Regions from separate parts of the Sphingopyxis sp. 550B genome, predicted to be linked through region 1. Evidence: predicted binding sites of a transcription regulator. Region 1 holds the regulator's gene; each other region holds the start of a gene.
The links. The regulator LexA, encoded in region 1, represses DNA repair genes until DNA is damaged. The targets are predictions, from matches to a motif close to GTTCCNCNCTTGTTCT.

Region 1 (5,307 bases):
CTCTTTGCCGCCAACCATCATCCGGCGATGAAGCGCATCCAGCCGATCCGTCAGGCGCTGGCGCGCCGCACCATCTTCAACCTGATGGGGCCGCTCGCCAATCCGGCGCGCGTGACGCGCCAGCTCATCGGCATCGCGCGCCCCGCCTATGTTCCGGTCTATGCCGAAGCGCTGCACCGGCTCGGCACCGACCATTCGCGCGTCATTTCGGGCGACGAAGGGCTCGACGAGCTGTCGCTCGCGGGCGGTAACGAGGTGGCGGTGGTGACGCCCGACGGCGTGCAGATGCAGCGCAGCACCGCGGCCGACGCCGGTCTGCCCTCGCATCCGATCGCTGCGATCCGCGGCGGCGACGCCAGCTATAATGCCAGGGCCTTGCGCGACCTGCTGCGGGGCGAGCACGGCGCCTATCGCGACGCGGTGCTCTACAACGCCGCCGAGGCGCTTGTCGTCGCGGGCGCGGTCGACAGCCTCGTCGACGGGGTCGAGGAAGCCGCCGAGGCGATCGACAAGGGGCTTGCCAACGCGCTGCTCGATTGCTGGATCGCCTACCGATGAATGACGCCCAGCGCCCGGAAAAGCATTCCATATGAACAAATTGACCGAAATCCTCGCCACCAAGGCCGAAGAGGTCGCCGAGCGCCGCAAGAGCCGATCGGTGACGCAGCTTGATGCGATCGACGCGGGCGCGGTGCGTGGCTTCGCGGCGGCTCTCGAGGCGAAGATCGCGGCGGGCGGCTTCGGCCTGATCGCCGAAATCAAAAAAGCTTCGCCTTCCAAGGGCCTGATCCGCAAGGATTTCAATCCGGCGGACCATGCGCGCGCTTATGAAGCCGGCGGCGCGGCGTGCCTGTCGGTGCTCACCGACGCGCCGTGGTTCCAGGGGCATGAGGAATTTCTGATCGCCGCGCGCACCGCCTGCAACCTGCCGGTGCTGCGCAAGGATTTCATGATCGACCCGTGGCAGGTCGCCGAAGCGCGCTCGATCGGCGCCGACGCGATCCTGATCATCGTCGCCGCCCTCGACGACGGGCCGATGCGCGAGATCGAGGCGGCCGCCCTCGAACGCGGCATGGACGTGCTGGTCGAAGTGCACGACGAGGCCGAGCTCGACCGCGCACTCACCCACCTCCGATCGCGCCTGATCGGCGTCAACAACCGCGATCTTCGTACCTTCGAGACCGACCTTGCCGTCACCGAACGGCTTGCGAAGCGCGTTCCACCGGGCACGTTGCTCGTCGGCGAAAGCGGCATCGCCGCCCATGCCGACTGCCAGCGCCTCGCCCGGAGCGGCGTCCATGCCTTTCTGGTCGGCGAAAGCCTGATGCGGCAGGCGGACGTGACCGTAGCGACGCGGACGTTGCTGGAGGGCTGACGGCGTCCACGGCTCAAGCCGCTCCGTCATCGCTTGACAAGTTCCGCTCTGTTCCACTATCGTTCTCTATATGTCCATTGACAGCATGGAGACCGAGAGATGTTGACCGCGAAGCAGCACGAACTGCTCCACTTCATCCAGCAGCGCCTCGACGCGAGCGGAATTTCGCCTTCGTTCGAGGAGATGAAGGATGCGCTCGGGCTCAAGTCGAAATCGGGCATCCACCGGCTGATCAGCGCACTCGAGGAGCGGGGCTTCCTGCGCCGCCTGCCCAATCGCGCCCGCGCGCTGGAAGTGCTCAAGCTGCCCGAGGCGGCGAAGGCGCCGGCGCGCGACACCGTCGTGCCGCTGCGCAAGCCGGCGCCGGCGTTGAAGCCGATCGCCGCCAACGACATCATCGAGGTCCCGCTGCACGGCCGCATCGCCGCCGGCGTGCCGATTGAGGCGTTCGAGGATCACAACCAGCTTTCGGTTCCCGCCGCGCTGCTTGGCGCGGGCGAGCATTATGCGCTCGAAGTGTCGGGCGATTCGATGGTCGAAGCGGGGATTCTCGACGGCGACTATGCGCTGATCCAGAAGGCGAACACCGCGCGCGAAGGCGATATCGTCGTCGCGCTCGTCGACGGACAGGATGCGACGCTCAAATATTTCCGCCGCGAAGGGCCGATGATCCGGCTCGATCCCGCGAACAGCGCCTATGAACCGCAGCGCTACGAGGCCGAGCGCGTCATCGTGCAGGGCCGCCTGTCGGGATTGCTTCGTCGTTACCACTGACCTGTTGCGGTCGCCGCCACGGATGCGCGTCGCCGGCGCGCAGCGCGGTGGCGACATGCGGTCGCTCGCCCAGATAGAGCGCAAGACCGCCGCTCGCTTCCAGACTGTCGCGGTCGATCGTCAGCCAGCGCCCGATGCATTCGCGTGGCAGCCAGCGGTCGCTGATCACCACGTCGGCCGCGGCGCAGGCGGCGGCCATGGCGCGGCCATCGATGCGGTCGCGGCCACGCGCGGCGAGGATGATGCGCCGTGTCGCGCCCTGCCCCTGCCGCCAGCGGCAGAAATCGGCGTTGCATTCGACATGGTCGAGATCGGCGAGCGCGGTGAAGGGGACGTCGATCCCTGCCGCTTCGGCCATCGAATCGCGGATATAGTCCCCCGCCCGCGCGCGTAGCAGCGCATAGCCGCCGCCGGGAACGGCCGCGGCGATGTGGCGTCCGTCGCCGGAGATCAGCAGGTCGGGACGCGGCTGCGCGAGCAGGATGGCGGCCCCCGCCAGCAGCGGCGCCACCCCGGCGAGCCGCCAGCGCGTCTGCCACAGCAGCAGCCACAGGCCGCCGAACAGCGCAAGCGCGAAACCGCCCGGCGGAAAGCTGGGCAGCGTCGCGACGGCTCCCGGCGCCGAAGCGACCCGGTGGGCGAGCGCGATCAGCAACCGCAGCGCCTGTTCGGCGACCCACCAGAAGGGCGCGCCGAGCCCGACGCCGTCGAACAGCAGCGCCAGCGCCTCCATCGGCATGATGACGAAGGTCGTCAGCGGGATCGCGACGATATTGGCGAGCGCGCCGTAAAGCCCCGCCTTGTGGAAATGGAACAGCGCGATCGGCGCCAGCGCGACCTCGACGACCAGCCCCGTCAGTAGCAATCCCGCCGCGGCGCGCAGCAGACGAAGCGCCGTGCCTTCGTCGCGCCGCGCCAGGAACGTGCGCATCCAGCGGCTTTCGTGCAATGCGATGATCGCCGTCACCGCGGCGAAGCTGAGCTGGAAGCTGGGTCCGGCGAGTGCTTCGGGGCGCCACAGCAGCACGAGCAGCGCACCCGCCGCGACGAGGCGCAGCGTGATCGCCTCGCGCCCCATCAGGAAGGCGGCGAGCACGAGCAGCGCCGCGATCAACGAACGCAGCGTCGGCACTTCCGCTCCGGCAAGCCAGGTATAGCCCGCCCCGGCCAGCGCCGCCGCGGCGGCGGCCAGCGGCAACACATGCCCCGCCAGCGCGAGGCGCCGGCTCAGCCCGAGCAGCCGCATCGCGAGCAGCATCACGAAACCGATCACCGCGGTCACGTGCAGGCCGCTGATCGACAGCAGGTGCGCAAGCCCGCTGCGGCGCATCGCCTCGTCATCCGTCTCGGCGATCGCGCCACGGTCGCCGGTGACGAGCGCCGCGGCGACACCGCCGGGCGATCCCGGCACCGCGGTGTGGATATGTGCGCTGAGCCGCGCGCGCAGCGGCTGGCGTCGCTCGCCCGCTCCGGGCGCGCGCGCGACCTCTCCCAGCACCGTCCCGACCGCACCGATGCCGTCGAACCAGGCGCGCTGGGCGAAGTCGTAGCCGCCGGGCAGGTTGGCCGCCGGCGGCGGCATCAGCCGCGCGCGCAGGCCGATCGACTCGCCGGGCGCGATCCCCGCCGCGCGCTCGCCGCTCAGCGTCAGCCGGACCCGCGGCGGCAGGTCGGCGCGCCCGTGCGGCCGCACGATCATCCGCACCGTGCCGCGCGCCGGCAGCGGTTCGACGCTTTCGACCACCGCCGAAAATTCGGTCGTAGCCGGATAGGCGAGCACCGGCGCCGCGACCCACGCGGCGCGCGCCCAGATCAGCAGCAGCCCCGCAGCCATCGTGGCGCAGGCGATCGCAAGGCTGCGCCCGGTCCGCCGCTGCCAGCCGATCAGCAAGCCGCCGCAGACGCCCCCGCCGAGAAGGAACAGCGTTCCGATCCACTGCGCGCGCGCCGGCGCCGCGAACCACAAGCCGATCCCCGCCGACAGCGCGACCGGCAGCCACAGTCCCAACCGCTCGCGCTCGCGGTCGAGCCGGTCCTCCAGCCACGCGAAGGCGCGCCGCAACGCGGCGGCCGCGCTTTCCCCAATGGGCGTTTGAAGCCTCCTTGTCGCCATGCTAGGGGCTGCCCCGACATCGTCCCCGGTCCCCGCCCGGGGCCGCAAGGTGAGTGAAAGAGGCCAGAGTGGCAACCGAAAACAAGACCGATCCCGCCGAAGCGACCGGCACCGACGTGGTGACGCGCTTCGCGCCCTCCCCGACCGGCTTCCTCCATATCGGCGGCGCGCGCACCGCGCTGTTCAACTGGCTGTTCGCGCGGCACCATGGCGGCAAGTTCCTGCTCCGCATCGAAGACACCGACCGCGCGCGGTCGACCGAGGCCGCGATCGACGCGATCCTCGACGGGATGCGCTGGCTCGACCTCGACTGGGACGGCGACGCCGTCTTCCAGTTCGCGCGCGCCGGCCGCCATGCAGAGGTCGCGCAGGAACTGCTCGCGAAGGGCGCGGCCTATCGCTGCTATCTGACGCAGGACGAGCTGGCCGCGATGCGCGCCGAGGCGCAGGAGAAGCGCGTCCCCTTCCGCGTCCGCAGCCCATGGCGCGACCGCGACGACGGCGATCCCGCCGCGCCGCACGTCATCCGCCTGCGCGCGCCGCAGGACGGCGCGGCGACGATCCGCGACCGCGTCCAGGGCGAGGTCACCGTCCAGAATGCCGAACTCGACGATTTCATCCTGCTGCGCAGCGACGGCACGCCGACCTATATGCTGAGCGTCGTCGTCGACGATAACGACATGGGCGTCACCCACGTCATCCGCGGCGACGACCATCTCAACAACGCCTTCCGCCAGCGGGCGCTGATCCACGCGATGGCCGAATCTCACGAGAATTGGCGCGAGCCGGTCTATGCGCATGTGCCGCTGATCCACGGCGCCGACGGCGCCAAGCTGTCGAAACGGCACGGCGCGCTGGGCGTCGATGCCTATCGCGACGAACTCGGCTACCTGCCCGAAGCGGTGAACAATTATCTGCTCCGTCTCGGCTGGGGACACGGCGATGCGGAGATCATCAGCCGCGAACAGGCGATCGAGTGGTTCGATCTCGCGCATGTCGGCCGCTCGCCGTCGCGCTTCGATTTCAAGAAGCTCGAGAATCTGAA
Region 2 (5,307 bases), 1.5 Mb from region 1:
GTCGGATCGAGCCCGGCCTCGGCCAATCGCTGCACCGGCACCTCGTCACCCCAGCTTCCCCAACTCGTATCGGCAAGCCGCGCAGTGACGTCTTCGCTGAGGCCGAGTGCCTTTCCCACCTCGCGAATCGCGCTGCGCGGGCGATAATGGATGACCGTCGCGACGATACCGGCGCGACGTCGCGTATAGCGGCGATAGACATATTGCATCACCTCCTCGCGTCGCTCATGCTCGAAATCGACGTCGATGTCGGGCGGCTCGCCGCGCTTTTCGGACAGGAAGCGGGAGAAGAGCAGGTTGTTCGCGATCGGGTCGATCGACGTGATTTCGAGCAGGTAGCAGACGAGCGAATTGGCGGCCGATCCGCGCCCCTGACAAAGGATGGGCGGATTCCGCGTCCGTGCATGATTCACGATGTCGTGGACGGTCAGAAAGTAGCAGGCGTAATTGCGTTTGCGGATGAGGCTGAGTTCTTCGTCCAGCACTTCCTGCCAACGCGTCGGCAATCCATCAGGATGATGACTTGCCGCGGCTTCCATCACCATATGTTCGAGCCAGCTTTGCGGGGTCCAGCCGTCGGGGACCGGCTCATGCGGATATGCATAAGCGAGATCGGTGAGCGAGAAGGCGATGCGATCGAGGATGATGTTGCTCTCGCCGATGGCTTCGGGACAGTCGCGGAACAGGCGGCGCATCTCGCGCGGCGATTTCAGATGGCGTTCGCCATTGGCGTGAAGCAGGCGGCCGGCATCGTGGACGGTCGTGCCCTCGCGGATGCAGGTGACGATATCGTGGAGGGGGCGCTCCGCGCGCGTAGCGTAAAGAGCGTCGTTGGTGGCCAGCATGGGGATGCCGATCCGCTCGGCCAAGGCTCTGAGACGGGCGAGCTGACGCCGGTCGCTGCCGCCGCGAGGCATGGTCGCACCAAGCCACAGGGAGCCGGGGGCCGCTTTGGCGAGGCGATGCAACAGACATTCATCCTTCCCGGTCGCCAACGCGATCAGGACCATGTCTTCGCAATGAATCAGCAGATTCCGGAACTTCATCACGCAGTCGCCTTTTTCGGTGCGGCGATTGCCTATGGTGAGCATGCGGGTCAGGCGGCCCCAGCCGTGGCGCGTGGTGGGGTAGGCGACGATGTCGGGTGTGCCGTCGTCGAAGACCAGCCGGGCGCCGACCACCAGCTTGAAAGGGGCAAGTACGACCCCATCCGCCTCGGCTTTCGCGCGCAGGTCCCGCAATCCGATCAGCGCCCGCACGACGCCCGCGACGCTGTTGCGGTCGGCGATGCCGATGCCGTTCAAACCAAGCGCCATCGCCTCCGCTACCATATCTGCGGGATGCGAGGCGCCGCGCAGGAAGCTGTAATTGGTCGCGGCGACCAGTTCGGCGAAACCCGGTTCGGGCGGCGGTTCGGGGGTGGAGGTCTCGCTCATGCGAACAGCCCGTGGATATACCAGCGCGGCCCGTCCTTTTCGTCGTAAAGGCCGTGGCGGAACAGCCAGTAGCGGCGGCCCTGTACATCCTCGACGCGGTAATAGTCGCGCGTCAGCCCCCTGTTGTCGCGGCGGCGCCACCATTCGGCGGCGATGCGCTCGGGCCCCTCGTACAGACGCACCGCGTGCAGCGCGCGGCGCCAGCGAAAGCGCTGCGGCGGCCCGTCGGGCACCTCGGCGATCACCTCGATCGGCTGCGGCGGATCGAAGAGATAGAAGGGGCGCTGCGGCGGCTCGCCGTCGGGCGCCGCGGGCCAGGGCTGCGGCGGCGCGGCGTCGGTCGCGGGCAGTTCGAGCTGCGCCTGCTCGGGAATATGGGTGTCGGCGGGGCGAAGGCGGCGCACGCGGCCGCGCCCGAGCCGGACCGCGAGGCGGTCGGTCAGGTCGTCGATCGCCGCGCGCCGCACCGCCCCGCCTTCGAGCCGCAGCTGGCTCGCGCCGAGCGCCTCGAGCCGCGGCACCGCCAGCCGGATCATGTCGAAGCCGAAGCCGGGATCGATCGGGTCGCGCAGACCGTCGATGCGCTCGGCGAACAGCCGCATCACCAGCGCCGGATCGCGGGTCGGCCGGCCGGTCTCGACCACGATCGTCCGGGCGAGGCCGTCGCTGCGGAAGAAGGTGGCGTGGAACGCACGGCCGCCCTTGCCGCGCGCGCGCATCTCCGCGATCGCCTCGGCGGTCAGTTCGGCGAGCACCGTCGTCGCATGCGCCGTGCTTGCGACCGGTTCGGCGAAACGGCGCGCGGCGGCGACGGGCGGCGGCGTCCGGCGCGGCGCGAGCGGGCTCGGCGCATCGCCGAGGATACGGCGCAGCTTCCCGGCCGCCTCGGCGCCGAAGCGCGCGGCGATCGACGCCATCGGCCGGCTCGCGAGATCGCCGATCGTCCGCAGCCCGGCGCGCAGCAGCGCGCGCGTCGCCTCGCCTTCGAGGTCGAGCGCCGCGACGGGCAGGCGCCGGACCGCCGCCGCTTCGTCGGGCGCGGGCGGGGCCGGGTGGCGCGTCAGCGCGCGGGCGGCATCGGCGGTGGGGCCGAGCGCGGCGCGCACCGTCATCCCGAGCCGGTCGAGCCGCGACTCGACATCGGCGACCAGCGCCGCTTCGCCGCCGAACAGGTGCGCGCATCCCGCGATGTCGAGGATCAGCCCGTCGGGAGGATCGAGCGCGACGAGCGGCGTGTAGCGCCCGCATCCCTCGGCGATCCGGTCGAGCCAGAGCAGGTCGCCCGCCGGATCGTGTGCGGCCACGGCGAGGTCGGGCACGCGCGCCCGCGCGTCGGCGAGCGGCAGGCCGGGGACCAGTCCCAGCGCCTCGGCATCGGCGCCGACGCTCGCGAGGCACAGCGCCCCGCGCCGCTTTTCGGCGAAGACGAGCGGGGCGTCAGGCGGCCGCGGCGCGGTGCGCGACAGACGCTCGGCGGGAAGATAGGGGAAGAAGAGCGCCAGATAGCGCCGCGTCCCCAAAGGCTCGTTCGTCACGGTTCCACTCCAGCCGCCAGCGCGCGCCCGCAGGGCCGGCGCGCCAGCGCAGCAATTCCAGGTCGAAGGCGGGCGCCCCCGGTGCCTGCGCCTCCAGTTCGCGCGACGGCGCGGCGGCCAGGCGCCAGCGCGTCTCGGCGATGCTCGGCACCGGCTCGGCGGCGAAGCGCAGCAGCAGCAGCACCGTTCCCGCGTCGCGCGCGCCGAGCGCGAGCCGCCGCCCCGCGGTCAGGTCGAGCGCCGCCAGTGCGCCGCGGCTTTCGACGACGACCGCCGCCGATCCGGGGCAGCGCACGGCATCGTTGGCGGCGGCGAGCAGCGCGGTCGCATCGCGCGCCTCGACGAGCAGCAGCCGGTTCGGATCGCCCCCCAGTTCGGCGAGGCCCGGCGCATAGAGATGCCCCTGACGCCGCGCGCCGTCCGCCGTGCGCAGCCACAGGACCGGCGCTTCGCCGGGCCCGCGCAGGGCGAGCAGCGCGGCGAAGGCGGCGGCACTGGCCGCATCGAGCGCGTCGGCGGCGAAGATTTCATGCGCTCGCCCCATCGCCAGCCCGCCGCCGAGCGCGGCATCGAATCCCGCATGCCCGCTCGTCAGCCACGCGCCGTCGCCGGGCGGCGCGCCGGCGGCGGCGATCCGGGCGATGCGGCGGCGCAGCCCGGCGAGAGGGGAGGACGAATCGCGCATGACATGTTCTCTATATGTTCTATTAGCGCGTGAGTCCCGCCGCTTGTCAAGACGGCGGGTGTGGGGGCGTTTTGAATAGGCTGCAAAGGCTCGGTCCCCCTCCCGCTTGCGGGAGGGGCGACGAGGCTTGCGAACTTGTTCGCTAGCCGCAGCGGGGTGGGCGAATGCAACGCCGCTGGCCCACCCCCGATCCCTCCCGCAAGCGGGAGGGGAGATCGGATGGACGCACGAAATTCATAATGATCCGCTTACCAAGGCCGCACGGGCTTGCTTCGCGTCTTCGTGCGAAAGGGATTTCAGCGCGCCGCCGCGTCGCTCCCGGCGCCGCTGTCGCCGCCCAGCGCGCGGAACAGCGCGATGCGCGTCTGCGCGAGCAGCAGGCGCGTCGCGGTTTCGCTGCGCCGCGCGTTGTAGAGGCTGCGCTGCGCGTCGAGGCTGGAGAGGAAGCTGTCGACGCCGCCGCGATAGCGCGCCTCGGTCAGCGCCGCGGTGTCGGCCGTCGCTTCGCTGTTCGCCGCCGCGGCGCGAACGCGCTCGGCGATGGTGCCCTGCACCGCGAGCGCGTCGGCGACATCGCGGAACGCGGTCTGGATCGCGCCTTCATAGCTGGAAAGCGCCGCGTCACGCTGCGCTTCGCTCACCGCGACGCCGGCGCGGCGGCCGCCGAAATCGAAGATCGACGCGCTCGCATCGGCGCCCGCCGACCAGTTGAAGGCGCCGCCGTCGAACAGGCCCGACAGCGCGTCGCTCGCGAAACCGACGAGGCCCGTCAGCGAGATCGCCGGAAACAGCCGCGCGCGTGCCGCGCCGATGTCGGCATTGGCGGCGCGCAGCCGATATTCGGCCTCGATCACATCGGGACGGCGCAGCAGGATTTCGGAGCGGACCCCGGCGGGGGGCGCGGCGATTCCGGCGCTGGCCTCGACAAGGGTCGCGGGCAGCAGCGCGCGGTCGACGTCGCCGCCGACGAGCAGCCGGATCGCATTCTCGTCCTGCGCCAGCGCCGTCTTCTGCTGGGCGATCGAATCCTCGGCGGTCGCCAATATCTGTTCGGCCTGGCGCAGGTCGGTGCGCGGCGCGATGCCGCCGTCGAGCCGGGCCCTGGTCAGCCGCACCGCCTCGCGCGCGTTGGCAGCGGTGTCCTCGGCGATGGCCAGCAGGTCGCGGTCGGCGCCATAGGCGGCCCAGGCGCCCGCGAGGTCGGCGATCAGCGCGAGGCGCACCGTGCGCGATGCCGCCTCGGTCGCCAGCGCGCGGTTGCGGTCGGCTTCGGTCGCATTGGCGAGACGGCCGAACAGGTCGAGCTCGAAACCGGTGATCCCGCCCTGCACGGCGAAATCGCCGCTGCCCCCGCCGGCGCCGCGATCGGCATAGCCGGCCCCGGCGCTTGCGCCGATCGCGGGAAATTGCGCCGCGCGCGTCACGCGCACCTGCGCCCGCGCCGCGGCGACATTGGCATAGGCGGTGCGCAGGTCGCGATTGGCCACCAGCGCCTGCTCGACGAGCGTCTGCAGCCGCGGGTCGGTGAAGATTTGCGTATAGGACAGGATCGGCAGCGCCGCCTCGCTCTGGGCCAGATAGGCGTCGCCCACCGGCCAGCTTTGCGGCACCGGCGGCGTCGGCAGCACCTTCTGCGGCGCGAGCGAACAGC
Region 3 (5,307 bases), 920 kb from region 1:
ATCGCGCGCGATCCCCATTTCGTCACCGCGAACACGCCGCCGAACAACAGCACGAAGGACAGCATCGCCGCGCCGCCGGGGGCGCCGATATAGGCGCCCAGCAGGCCGGTCAGCGTCGCATGGAAGAAGCGCACCGCCAGGAAGGCGAGCACCCAGGCGAGGAGCGACGTCACCTCCTGCACCAGCCCGCGCGAAAAGCCGAGCACCGCCCCGCCGCCGACGAGCGTCAGCACGATGATGTCGAGGGCCGTCAGATTCGCCATCGGACCGCAATCCAAAAATCACGCATGAAATACAACCGTTCGTGCTGAGCTTGTCGAAGCACCGTCCTTTTTCTCCTTCCCGGCGGAAAGAACAGCCCTTCGACAAGCTCAGGGCGAACGGAATAGCTTGATGTCCGTCGATCTAGGCACGCCCGAGCATCAGGTCAACGAGTTCGCCGAGCCGGCCGAAGCCGGTGACGCCGATCCCCTTCACACCCTTCATCCCCTTTGGCCCCCAGCCGCTTGAAAAGCCGAGCTTCGCCGCCTCGCGCAGGCGCAGCGCGTCGTGCGCGACCGGGCGCACCTCGCCCGACAGCGACAGTTCGCCGAAGACGATCGCATCGGCGGGCACCGGCCGCTCGCTGAACGCCGAGATCAGCGCCGCCGCCACCGCGAGGTCGGCCGCCGGATCGGTGAGGCGATAGCCGCCCGCGATGTTCAGATAGACCTCCGCGGCGCCCATCTGGAGCCCGCAGCGCGCCTCGAGCACCGCGAGCACCATCGCGAGCCGCCCGCTGTCCCAGCCGACGACGGCGCGGCGCGGCGTCGCGCCGCTCGCAAGGCGGACGGTCAGCGCCTGTACCTCGACCAGCACCGGCCGCGTGCCCTCCAGCGCGGGGAATACCACCGACCCCGGCACGTCGCGGCTGCGGTCGGTCAGGAACAGGCTCGACGGGTTGGCGACCTCGCCCAGCCCCTCCTCGCCCATCGCGAACACCCCGATCTCGTCGGTGCCGCCAAAGCGGTTCTTGACCGCGCGCAGGATGCGATACTGGTGGCTGCGCTCGCCCTCGAACGCCAGCACGGTGTCGACCATATGTTCGAGCACGCGCGGCCCCGCGATCGTCCCGTCCTTCGTCACATGGCCGACGAGCACGATCGCCGCGCCGCTGTCCTTGGCATAGCGGATCAGCTCCTGCGCGCTCGCGCGCACCTGGCTGACGGTACCCGGCGCGCTGTCGATCAGGTCGCTGTGCATCGTCTGGATCGAATCGATGACGACGAAATCGGCGCTGCGGCCTTCCAGCGTGGCGAGGATGTCGCGCACCGAAGTCGCGCTGGCGAGCGCCACCGGCGCGTCGCCGAGCCCCAGCCGCTGCGCGCGCAGCCGCACCTGCGCCGCCGCTTCCTCGCCGCTGATATAGACGACCGATTTGCCCGCCCTGGCGATCCGGCCCGCGGCCTGAAGCAGCAAGGTCGATTTGCCGATCCCCGGATCGCCGCCGATCAGCGTCGCCGACCCGGCGACGAAGCCGCCGCCGAGCGCGCGGTCGAACTCGGCGATGCCGCACAGCATCCGCTCGGGCATCGCGCTCTGTTCGTCGAGCGTTTCGAGCGCGAGCGTGCGGCCGCCCTTCGACAGGTCGTGCTTCGCGGAAAAGACGGTTTCGGCCGCTTCCTCGACCAGTGTGTTCCACTCGCCGCAATCGGCGCACTGGCCCTGCCAGCGATAACTGACGGCGCCGCAATTCTGGCAGACATATTGGCGTTTCGCTTTGGCCATGAAGGTCGCTTAGCGGGAACAAAAATGGAACGCCAGCAATTTCCCACCATCGTCATTGCGAGCGAAGCGAAGCAATCCAGAGCATGCGTAAGCCGTCCTGGATTGCTTCGCTTCGCTCGCAATGACGAGGAAAGGGTTCTAGGGGATCGGAAAACCCGAATCACCATCCAGCAGGATCATCCGAGCCATGAAATTTTTCGCCGACACCGCCGAAATCGACGCCATCCAGGAACTCGCCGCAACCGGCCTGCTCGACGGCGTCACGACCAACCCGTCGCTGATCGCCAAGTCGGGCCGCGACTTCAAGGAGGTGACGAAGGAAATCTGCGCCCTCGTCGACGGCCCCGTGTCGGCCGAGGTGGTCGCGCTCGACCATGAAACGATGATGAAGGAGGCCGAAATCCTCCGCAAGATCGCCGACAATGTCTGCATCAAGGTGCCGCTGACCATCGACGGGCTCAAGACCTGCAAGGCGCTGACCGGCGACGGGACGATGGTCAACGTCACGCTCTGCTTCTCGGCGACGCAGGCGCTGCTCGCGGCAAAGGCGGGGGCGACCTTCGTCTCGCCTTTCGTCGGTCGCCACGACGACAATGGCTTCGACGGCATGCAATTGATCGCCGACATCCGGCTGATCTACGACAATTACGCCTTCGACACCGAAATTCTCGTCGCCAGCGTGCGCCACGGCATCCATGTGCTCGAAGCCGCGAAGATCGGCGCCGACGTGATGACCGCGCCGCCGTCGGTCATCAAGGGACTGTTCAAGCATGTCCTGACCGAAAAGGGCATCGAAGGGTTTCTGGCGGACTGGGCCAAGACCGGGCAGTCGATCTGACGCGACACGGACGACGCCAGTCCTCAATTCGTCATGCTGAACTCGTTTCAGCATCCATGGCCCGAATCTCCGTCGAACGCCGCGCTACGGGAGAGGGCCGGCCATGGACCCTGAAACAAGTTCAGGGTGACGAAAAGGATGTGGCGTGCAGCCCCGCCTTCGGGTGCGCACGCCTGTTGGGGCACGCCCGTCCTTTCCAGTTGACGTAAACGTCAACTCGCGCCGATACTCGCCCGAAAGGGAGAGATTCGCATGACCGACACCGCCGCCCCCGCCGTCCTGACGACACGCAACGGCCATATATTGATCGTCACGATCAACCGGCCCGAGGCGCGCAACGCCGTCAACGCGGCGGTCCACGTCGGCATCGGCACCGCGCTCGACGAAGCGGAAAGCGACCCCGAAATCCGCGTCGTCATCATCACCGGCGCGGGCGACAAGGCGTTCTGCGCGGGCGCCGATCTCGTCGCCCTGTCGCGCGGCGGCGCGCTGGCGCCCGAGGACAAGGCGCAGCAGGCATGGGGCTTCGGCGGCTTTGCCGCGCACCCGATCTCGAAACCGGTGATCGGCGCGGTCAATGGCTTCGCCTTCGGCGGCGGCTGCGAGCTCGCGCTGATGTGTGACCTGATCGTTGCCGCCGAAAATGCGCAGTTCGGCCTGCCCGAGGTCAAGGTCGGGCTGTTCGCGGCGGCGGGCGGCGCCTTCCGGATCGTCAAGCAGCTGCCGCCGAAGCTGGCGATGGAACATCTGCTCACCGGCGATCCCTTCGATGCCGCGACCGCGCTGCGCCATGGTTTCGCCAATCGCGTCGTGCCGCTCGCCGACCTGATGCCGACCGCGATCGCGCTCGCCGAGAAGATCGCGGGCAACGCCCCCTTGTCGGTGCAGGCGTCGAAGCGCGTCGCGCTCCGGATGCAGGACGGGGCGATCGCCGGCGACGATGCGCATTGGGCCGACAACAGCCGCGAACGCAAGCTGCTGATGGCGAGCGAGGACGCGCGCGAAGGCCCGCGCGCTTTTGCCGAGAAGCGCAAGCCGGTGTGGAAGGCACGCTGAGATGAGCATGACCGATCCCGAACGCATTCCCGTCATCATCGGCGTCGGGCAGGTTAACGACCGCCCCGACGATCCCGACCGGGGGCTCGACTCGCTCGGCCTGATGGTCGAGGCACTGAAGGTCGCGGCGCAGGACGCCGGCGTCCCGCTCGCCGACATCGACAGCCTCGCGATCGTCGACCAGATCAGCTTCCATCATCTCGGCAAGCTGTGCGAACCGCTCGCGGCGGCGATCGGCGCCAATCCCGCGATCAACTACCAGTCGGCGGCGCCGCATGGCGACACGCCGATCCGCCTGCTCAACGAGGCCGCGAACCGCATCGGCGCGGGCGAGGTCAAGCTGGCGGCCGTCGTCGGCGGCGAGGCGCTGCGCACCGCCGCGGGCCGCGCCGCCAAGGCGGCGAGCGGCGAGGACAAGAGCTATAATGCCGTGCGCAAGGTGGCGACGCGGCGCGAGCCCAACTACGCCCAGAGGCACGGCCTGTCGGCGCCGGTCGACGTCTATCCGCTCTATGAAAATGCGACGCGCGCGGCGTGGGGCGAAAGCCTCGAGGACGCGCAGTTCGAAAGCGCCGAAATCTGGTCGCGCTTTTCCGAGGTCGCGGCGGAAAACCCCGGCGCGTGGATAAGAAAGCCCGCCTCGCCCGCCGACATCCTCGACGTGAACGAACGCAACCGCCCGATCGCCTTTCCCTATTCGAAGCTGATGGTCGCCAATTCGTCGGTGAACCAGGGCGCGGGCTTCCTCGTCGCCAGCCTTGCCGAGGCACGGCGGCGCGGCATCGCCGAGGACCGGCTGATCTATGTCGGCATGGGCGCGGCCGCGAAGGAACCCGCGAGCATTCTGGCGCGCGACCGCTACGACCATAGCGTCAGCATGGAGACGTCGATCGCCCGCACGCTCGACCTGAACGGTATGACGGTCGAGGATTTCGACTGCGTCGAACTCTACAGCTGTTTCCCCTGCGTGCCGAAGATGGCGCGGCGCGTCCTCGGCTGGCCATGGGACCGGCCCGCAAGCGTGTTCGGCGGCCTGACCTTCGGCGGCGGCCCGATCGCCAATTACATGAGCCACGCGGTCGTCTCGATGGTCGACAAGCTGCGCCGCGAAGGCCGCTATGGCTTCCTGTTCGCCAATGGCGGTTTCGCGACCGACAATCATTGCATCGTGCTGGGCAACCGGCCGATCGCCGCGGCACGCTTTCCGCAGGATTTCGACTATCAGGCCGAAGCCGAGGAAAAGCGCGGCCCCGTTCCCGAACTGGTCGAGGATTATGCGGGGCCGGCGACGATCGAGAGCTACACGGTCTTCTACGGGCGCGACGGCGCGCCCAGGGCGGGCGTCGTCGTCGCGCGCACGCCCGAAGGGCAGCGCACGCTCGCGCATGTCGACGTGCGCGACGCGGCGATGCTGGCGTTCCTGACCGACGGCACGCACGAACCGGTGGGCACCGAAGGGCGGATCGTGGCGCTGGACGAGGGATTCGGCTGGTGGGCGAACTGATCCTCTCCCCTCCCGCTTGCGGGAGGGGTCGGGGGTGGACCAGCGGTGTTGCATTCGCCCACCCCGCTGCGGCTAGCGAACGAGTTCGCAAGCCTCGCTGCCCCTCCCGCAAGCGGGAGGGGAACTAGATCTCGAACGACAC
Region 4 (5,307 bases), 940 kb from region 1:
ATCGGCTGGAAGCCGAGCTGCCCGAGGCGCCAGTCGGCGATGTAGCGGATATAGCGCTTGATCTCCTTGGGCGTCATGCCGGGGACTGGACCCTGCTCGAACGCCAGGTCGATGAACGCATCCTCGAGCCGCACCGTCTTCTGGCAGCAGTCGATGATGTCCTCCTTCACCGCCTTGGTCAGGCAGTCGCGTTCCTTGGCGAAGGCGTGGAACAGGCGCGTGATGCCTTCGCAATGCAGGCTCTCGTCGCGGATCGACCAGCTGATGATCTGACCCATTCCCTTCATCTTGTTGAAGCGCGGGAAGTTCATCAGCATCGCGAAGCTGGCGAAGAGCTGAAGCCCTTCGGTGAAGCCGCCGAACATCGCAAGCGTACGCGCGATGTCCTCGTCATTGTCGACGCCGAAGGTGCCCATATAGTCGTGCTTGGCGCGCATCTCCTCATATTCGAGGAACATGCCATATTCGCTTTCGGGCATGCCGACCGTGTCGAGCAGGTGCGAATAGGCCGCGATGTGGACCGTTTCCATGTTGCTGAACGCGGTCAGCATCATCTTGATCTCGGTCGGCTTGAACACGCGGCCGTATTTTTCGTGGTAGCAGTCCTGCACCTCGATGTCGGCCTGGGTGAAGAAGCGGAAGATCTGGGTCAGCAGATTGCGTTCGTGGTCGCTGATCTTCTGCGCCCAATCGCGGCAATCCTCGCCCAGCGGCACTTCTTCCGGCACCCAGTGAATCTGCTGCTGGCGCTTCCAGAAATCATAAGCCCAGGGATATTCGAAGGGCTTGTAGGTCTTGCGGGCTTCGAGAAGAGGCATGGTTCGTTTCTTTCGTCAGGCAATGGCAGCAGCAGGGCGGACAGGGACAGACGCCGGACGGCCCGGCGGGCGTCCGGCGTGATAGAAGGGGGTGCGCGGGCCCGGTGCCCCTGCCCCCGGTGCTCGTGCCGACGTCAGCCGGCGGGCGGGATATAGGGCGCGCCGAGCGTCGCGCGACTGTCGATCGCGTCGATCTCCTGACGCTCCCCGCTCAGGAACAGCATCAGGAAGGCGCCGAATCCGCCGAGAACGAACAGGATGATCGCGATCCACACCGCGCGCGCCGATGCCGTCACGCCGCGCGGCGCCGGGCCGGGCTCCAGATCGTTGGTCCGCTTGGCGAACAGGCGCGCCACGCCGCGCGCGTTGATGATGAGCCAGATCATCGCGACGAAGCTGACCAGCGTGAACAGCGCCGTCAGGATCGGGTAGTGGATGATGTCGCTCATCGCCATGCTCCGCTTCAGCCCGCCTCGCGTCGGAATAACGCGCGAGGGCTGCGGAGGATGCGTGGCGGCGCTCGCCGCGGGACAGGGATGCGCGTGCGCGCATCACTGGCACGCCAGGCATTCGTCGTAATCGGTGCTTTCGGCCGTGAGTTCGTATTTGGGCGCTTCGGCCGTGTTATCGGCCTCGACACCACCCGCGAAGCCCGCGCGCTGCACTGACTTGGACCGCAGATAATAGAGCGACTTGATGCCGAGTTCCCACGCGCGATAGTGGAGCATCAGCAGGTCCCACTTCTCGACGTCCGCCGGGATGAACAGGTTCAGCGACGCCGCCTGGTCGATATAGGGCGTGCGGTCGGCGGCGAGTTCGAGCAGCCAGCGCTGGTCGATCTCGAAGCTCGTCTTGAACGCGTCCTTCTCGTCCTGCGTCAGGAAGTCGAGGTGCTGGACGCTGCCGCCCTTTTCGAGGATCGAATTCCACACCGCGTCGCTGTTCTTCGCCTTGTCGACGAGCAGCGATTCGAGGTGCGGGTTCTTGACCACGAAGCTGCCCGACAGCGTCTTGTGGGTGTAGATGTTCGCCGGGATCGGCTCGATGCACGCGCTGGTGCCGCCGCAGATGATGCTGATCGACGCGGTCGGCGCGATCGCCATCTTGCAGCTGAAACGCTCCATCACGCCCTGGTCCGCGGCGTCGGGGCAGGGGCCGCGCTCCTTGGCGAGCAGCATCGACGCCTGGTCGACCTGCGCGCGGATATGCTTGAAGATGCGCAGGTTCCACGATTTCGCCATCGCGCCCTCGAAGGGCAGGCCGCGCGCCTGGAGGAAGCTGTGGAAGCCCATGACGCCGAGCCCGACCGAGCGTTCGCGGCTCGCGCTGTATTTGGCGCGCGCCATTTCGTCGGGCGCGCGGTCGATATAGTCGCTGAGGACATTGTCGAGGAAGCGCATCACGTCCTCGATGAACGGCTTGTCGCCGCTCCACTCGTCCCAGGTTTCGAGGTTGAGCGACGAGAGGCAGCAGACCGCGGTGCGGTCGTTGCCCAGATGGTCGCGGCCCGTCGGCAGCGTGATTTCCGAGCAGAGGTTCGAGGTCGAGACCTTCAGCCCCAGGTCGCGGTGATGCTTGGGCATCATGCGGTTCACCTGGTCGATGAAGATGATGTAGGGCTCGCCGGTCGCGAGCCGCGTCTCGACCAGCTTCTGGAACAGCCCGCGCGCGTCGACGGTGCCGCGGACGCTCTGGTCCTTGGGGCTGCGCAGGTTGAACTCGGCGCCGTCGCGCACCGCTTCCATGAACTCGTCGGTCAGGAGGACGCCGTGGTGGAGGTTGAGCGCCTTGCGGTTGAAGTCGCCCGACGGCTTGCGCACCTCGAGGAACTCCTCGATCTCGGGATGCGAGATGTCGAGGTAGCAGGCGGCCGAACCGCGGCGCAGGCTGCCCTGGCTGATCGCGAGGGTCAGCGAGTCCATCACGCGCACGAAGGGAATGATGCCGCTGGTCTTGCCGTTGAGGCCGACGGGTTCGCCGATGCCGCGGACATTGCCCCAATAGGTGCCGATGCCGCCGCCGCGGCTGGCCAGCCAGACATTCTCGTTCCAGGTGCCGACGATCCCCTCGAGGCTGTCGTCGACCGAGTTCAGATAGCAGGAGATGGGCAGGCCGCGGCCGGTGCCGCCGTTCGAGAGCACCGGGGTCGCAGGCATGAACCAGAGGCGCGAGATATAGTCGTAGAGGCGCTGGGCGTGGTCGGCATCGTCGGCATAGGCGCACGCGACTCGCGCGAACAGGTCCTGATAGGATTCGCCGGGCAGCAGATAGCGGTCCTGCAGCGTCTCCTTGCCGAAATCGGTGAGCAGCGCGTCGCGGCTGGAATCGGTCGTGACCTCGAATCGGCGCGCGTGCACTTTCGGCTCGCCCGAATCGCCCTGCCCGACGACCGGCGAATCAGTCTTCGATTCGGCCGCACCGGGCGCATCGTTTCTCGTCAGTTCCACCGTCGCCACGTCGTTCATCTCCACCCGTTCGGTCTCGCGAAAATCCATCCTGCTTCACCCCGTTTGCATGGCGCGCGACGGCGCCTTCGTTCTTGTCTTGTTCGACTCGGGGCGAAGCCCCAGCCTAGCATCTTTCGGCGCGTCGGGTGGGACATATTTGGCGCACCACGTCCTTTTCCCGCCCCTCTGCACGAAGAGCGACGGAAATCCGCCATTTGCAGCCAGATACAATTTCTTGGGGCCCCCCGACGGATCACCCACCACCTATAGTGCCACTTCGGCGCAGGGATGCAAGAGAGTAAATGCCCGATTACCGACTCGATTCGTCGCTGATTTGATTCGGTTCATCGCTCGCGCACGCTCCGCGACGCGCGCCGGTCACGCTATTCCGCGGCGTTCGACGCTTTCAGGTGCGTGGCCGTCAACGGCCGTGTCATGGCAGGGAGCGGGATGGGGGCAGTGGGGCCCGGGCGCGGACGGAAATGGCTCCATCCCGAATCGCCATTCGCCCAAAAAGAAAAGGCCCCGGCGATGCCGAGGCCCTTCCTGCAGTTTTTCAAGGCTTAGGCGGACGCGCCGCCGATGGCGCTACCGGAGCCACCAAGCCAACCCCAAAACCAACCCATGATCAATCTCCTGTCGGCACTGCCCCACGAAGAGAACAGTTAACCGCGCGTATACCTTAATTTTTAAGGTAAATCGAGTCTTAACCAATGGGATTGCCGCCAGATTGGCAGCTATGCGATGCGGCTGTGGGAGTTGGGAAAGATCGACGCGACCAGATCGGAAAACAACTGCGGTTTTCCAAGATGATAGCCTTGTCCGACATCGCATCCGAGTTGATGGAGCAACGCCATCGTCGGGGCGTCCTCGATCCCTTCGGCAACCGCGACGGCGCCCAGGCGATGCGCCAGATCGATGGTCGATTTGACGATTTCGAAGTTGCGCTGCGAATCGCGCATCGTCATCACGAATCGCTTGTCGATCTTGATCTCGTCGGCTTCGATCTCGGTCAGATATTCGAGGTTGGACTGGCCGGTGCCATAATCGTCGATCGACAGGCGGATGCCGGCACGACGAAGCTGCGCCAGCGTCTGGCGCGCCTGCCGGCTGTTCTCGATCTGCGCGGTTTCGGTAATCTCGATCGTCAGCAGTTCGGGCGGCAGATGATGCGCTGTGAGCATCACGCGGATCGTGCCGACGAGGTCGTCATGGTCGAGCAACGCCGCAGACAGGTTCACCGACATGTTGGCGTGGAGGCCGCGAGCATGCAGCTGGGCCGCCGACCGGATCGCCTGGTCCATGACGAACAGCGTCAGGCGATAGATGTCCTGGCTCTTTTCGGCCTGGACGATGAACTCGTCGGGCGGGATGGGGCCGCGCGTCGGATGCGTCCAGCGCACCAGCGCCTCCACGCCGACCAGCTGGCCGGTCGCGATGCCATATTGCGGCTGAAAGGCGACCCAGATGTCGCCGCCGGTCAGCGCGTCCTCGAGCTGCGAATGGAAACTCAATTGCCAGCCGGCGTCCTCCTGCTGGCGCGGCATATGTTTGGTCCACAGCGCGCGGGTGCGGACCGCGTGATCGGCGGCGACCAGCGCCGCGGCCAGCCGCTGCGCATTCGATCCCTCGAACTCGTCGTTGACGCCGAAGGCGATCGCGACGTCGATGCGCGCGCCGCCGATCGTCAGCGGGGCGTTGAACAGCGCGGCGAGGCCCGCGAGTTGCGCCTCGATCTGGCTGTGCTGATAAAATGGGACGAGCCAGGCAAAGTTGCCGTCGGGGTCGTGGTGCAGCGCCGTCGACTGCGACGCGAGCTGCAGGCGGCGTGCGACCTGCTCGACGAGTTGCTGGCTGCCTTCGCCGGGCAGAAAGGCGACGAGATCGCCGAAATTGACCAGCTTTGCCGCAACCACGGTGTGGCTTCCGAACGGCGCCTGCGACCGTAGCGCCTCGAAATTGGGTAGCCCCGATACGGGATTTTCGTGGAGCGCCGATTCGCGGCGGCGGCGGCGCGAAACATTGGCACCGAACACCCCGAT

Region 2: the regulator LexA is predicted to act here: its motif matches at 3,662-3,677, upstream of AC2S9W_RS03325 (ImuA family protein).
Region 3: the regulator LexA is predicted to act here: its motif matches at 1,783-1,798, upstream of radA (DNA repair protein RadA).
Region 4: the regulator LexA is predicted to act here: its motif matches at 3,354-3,369, upstream of AC2S9W_RS00605 (ribonucleoside-diphosphate reductase subunit alpha).

Annotation. Positions count from the first base shown of each region.
Region 1 is NZ_CM171610.1:3,466,352-3,471,658, forward strand. Features, by position in the region: gene trpD (anthranilate phosphoribosyltransferase) at 1-558, shown strand, start outside; gene trpC (indole-3-glycerol phosphate synthase TrpC) at 590-1,375, shown strand; gene lexA (transcriptional repressor LexA) at 1,475-2,149, shown strand; gene AC2S9W_RS16090 (ComEC/Rec2 family competence protein) at 2,103-4,211, opposite strand; gene gltX (glutamate--tRNA ligase) at 4,331-5,307, shown strand, end outside.
Region 2 is NZ_CM171610.1:723,406-728,712, reverse strand. Features, by position in the region: gene AC2S9W_RS03335 (error-prone DNA polymerase) at 1-1,436, opposite strand, end outside; gene AC2S9W_RS03330 (Y-family DNA polymerase) at 1,433-2,971, opposite strand; gene AC2S9W_RS03325 (ImuA family protein) at 2,874-3,656, opposite strand; gene AC2S9W_RS03320 (efflux transporter outer membrane subunit) at 3,953-5,307, opposite strand, start outside.
Region 3 is NZ_CM171610.1:107,634-112,940, forward strand. Features, by position in the region: gene AC2S9W_RS00515 (CvpA family protein) at 1-263, opposite strand, end outside; gene radA (DNA repair protein RadA) at 406-1,767, opposite strand; gene fsa (fructose-6-phosphate aldolase) at 1,955-2,605, shown strand; gene AC2S9W_RS00530 (enoyl-CoA hydratase-related protein) at 2,858-3,661, shown strand; gene AC2S9W_RS00535 (acetyl-CoA acetyltransferase) at 3,663-5,165, shown strand; gene amaB (L-piperidine-6-carboxylate dehydrogenase) at 5,290-5,307, opposite strand, start outside.
Region 4 is NZ_CM171610.1:130,509-135,815, reverse strand. Features, by position in the region: gene AC2S9W_RS00615 (ribonucleotide-diphosphate reductase subunit beta) at 1-818, opposite strand, end outside; gene AC2S9W_RS00610 (hypothetical protein) at 953-1,267, opposite strand; gene AC2S9W_RS00605 (ribonucleoside-diphosphate reductase subunit alpha) at 1,370-3,313, opposite strand; gene AC2S9W_RS00600 (EAL domain-containing protein) at 4,003-5,307, opposite strand, start outside.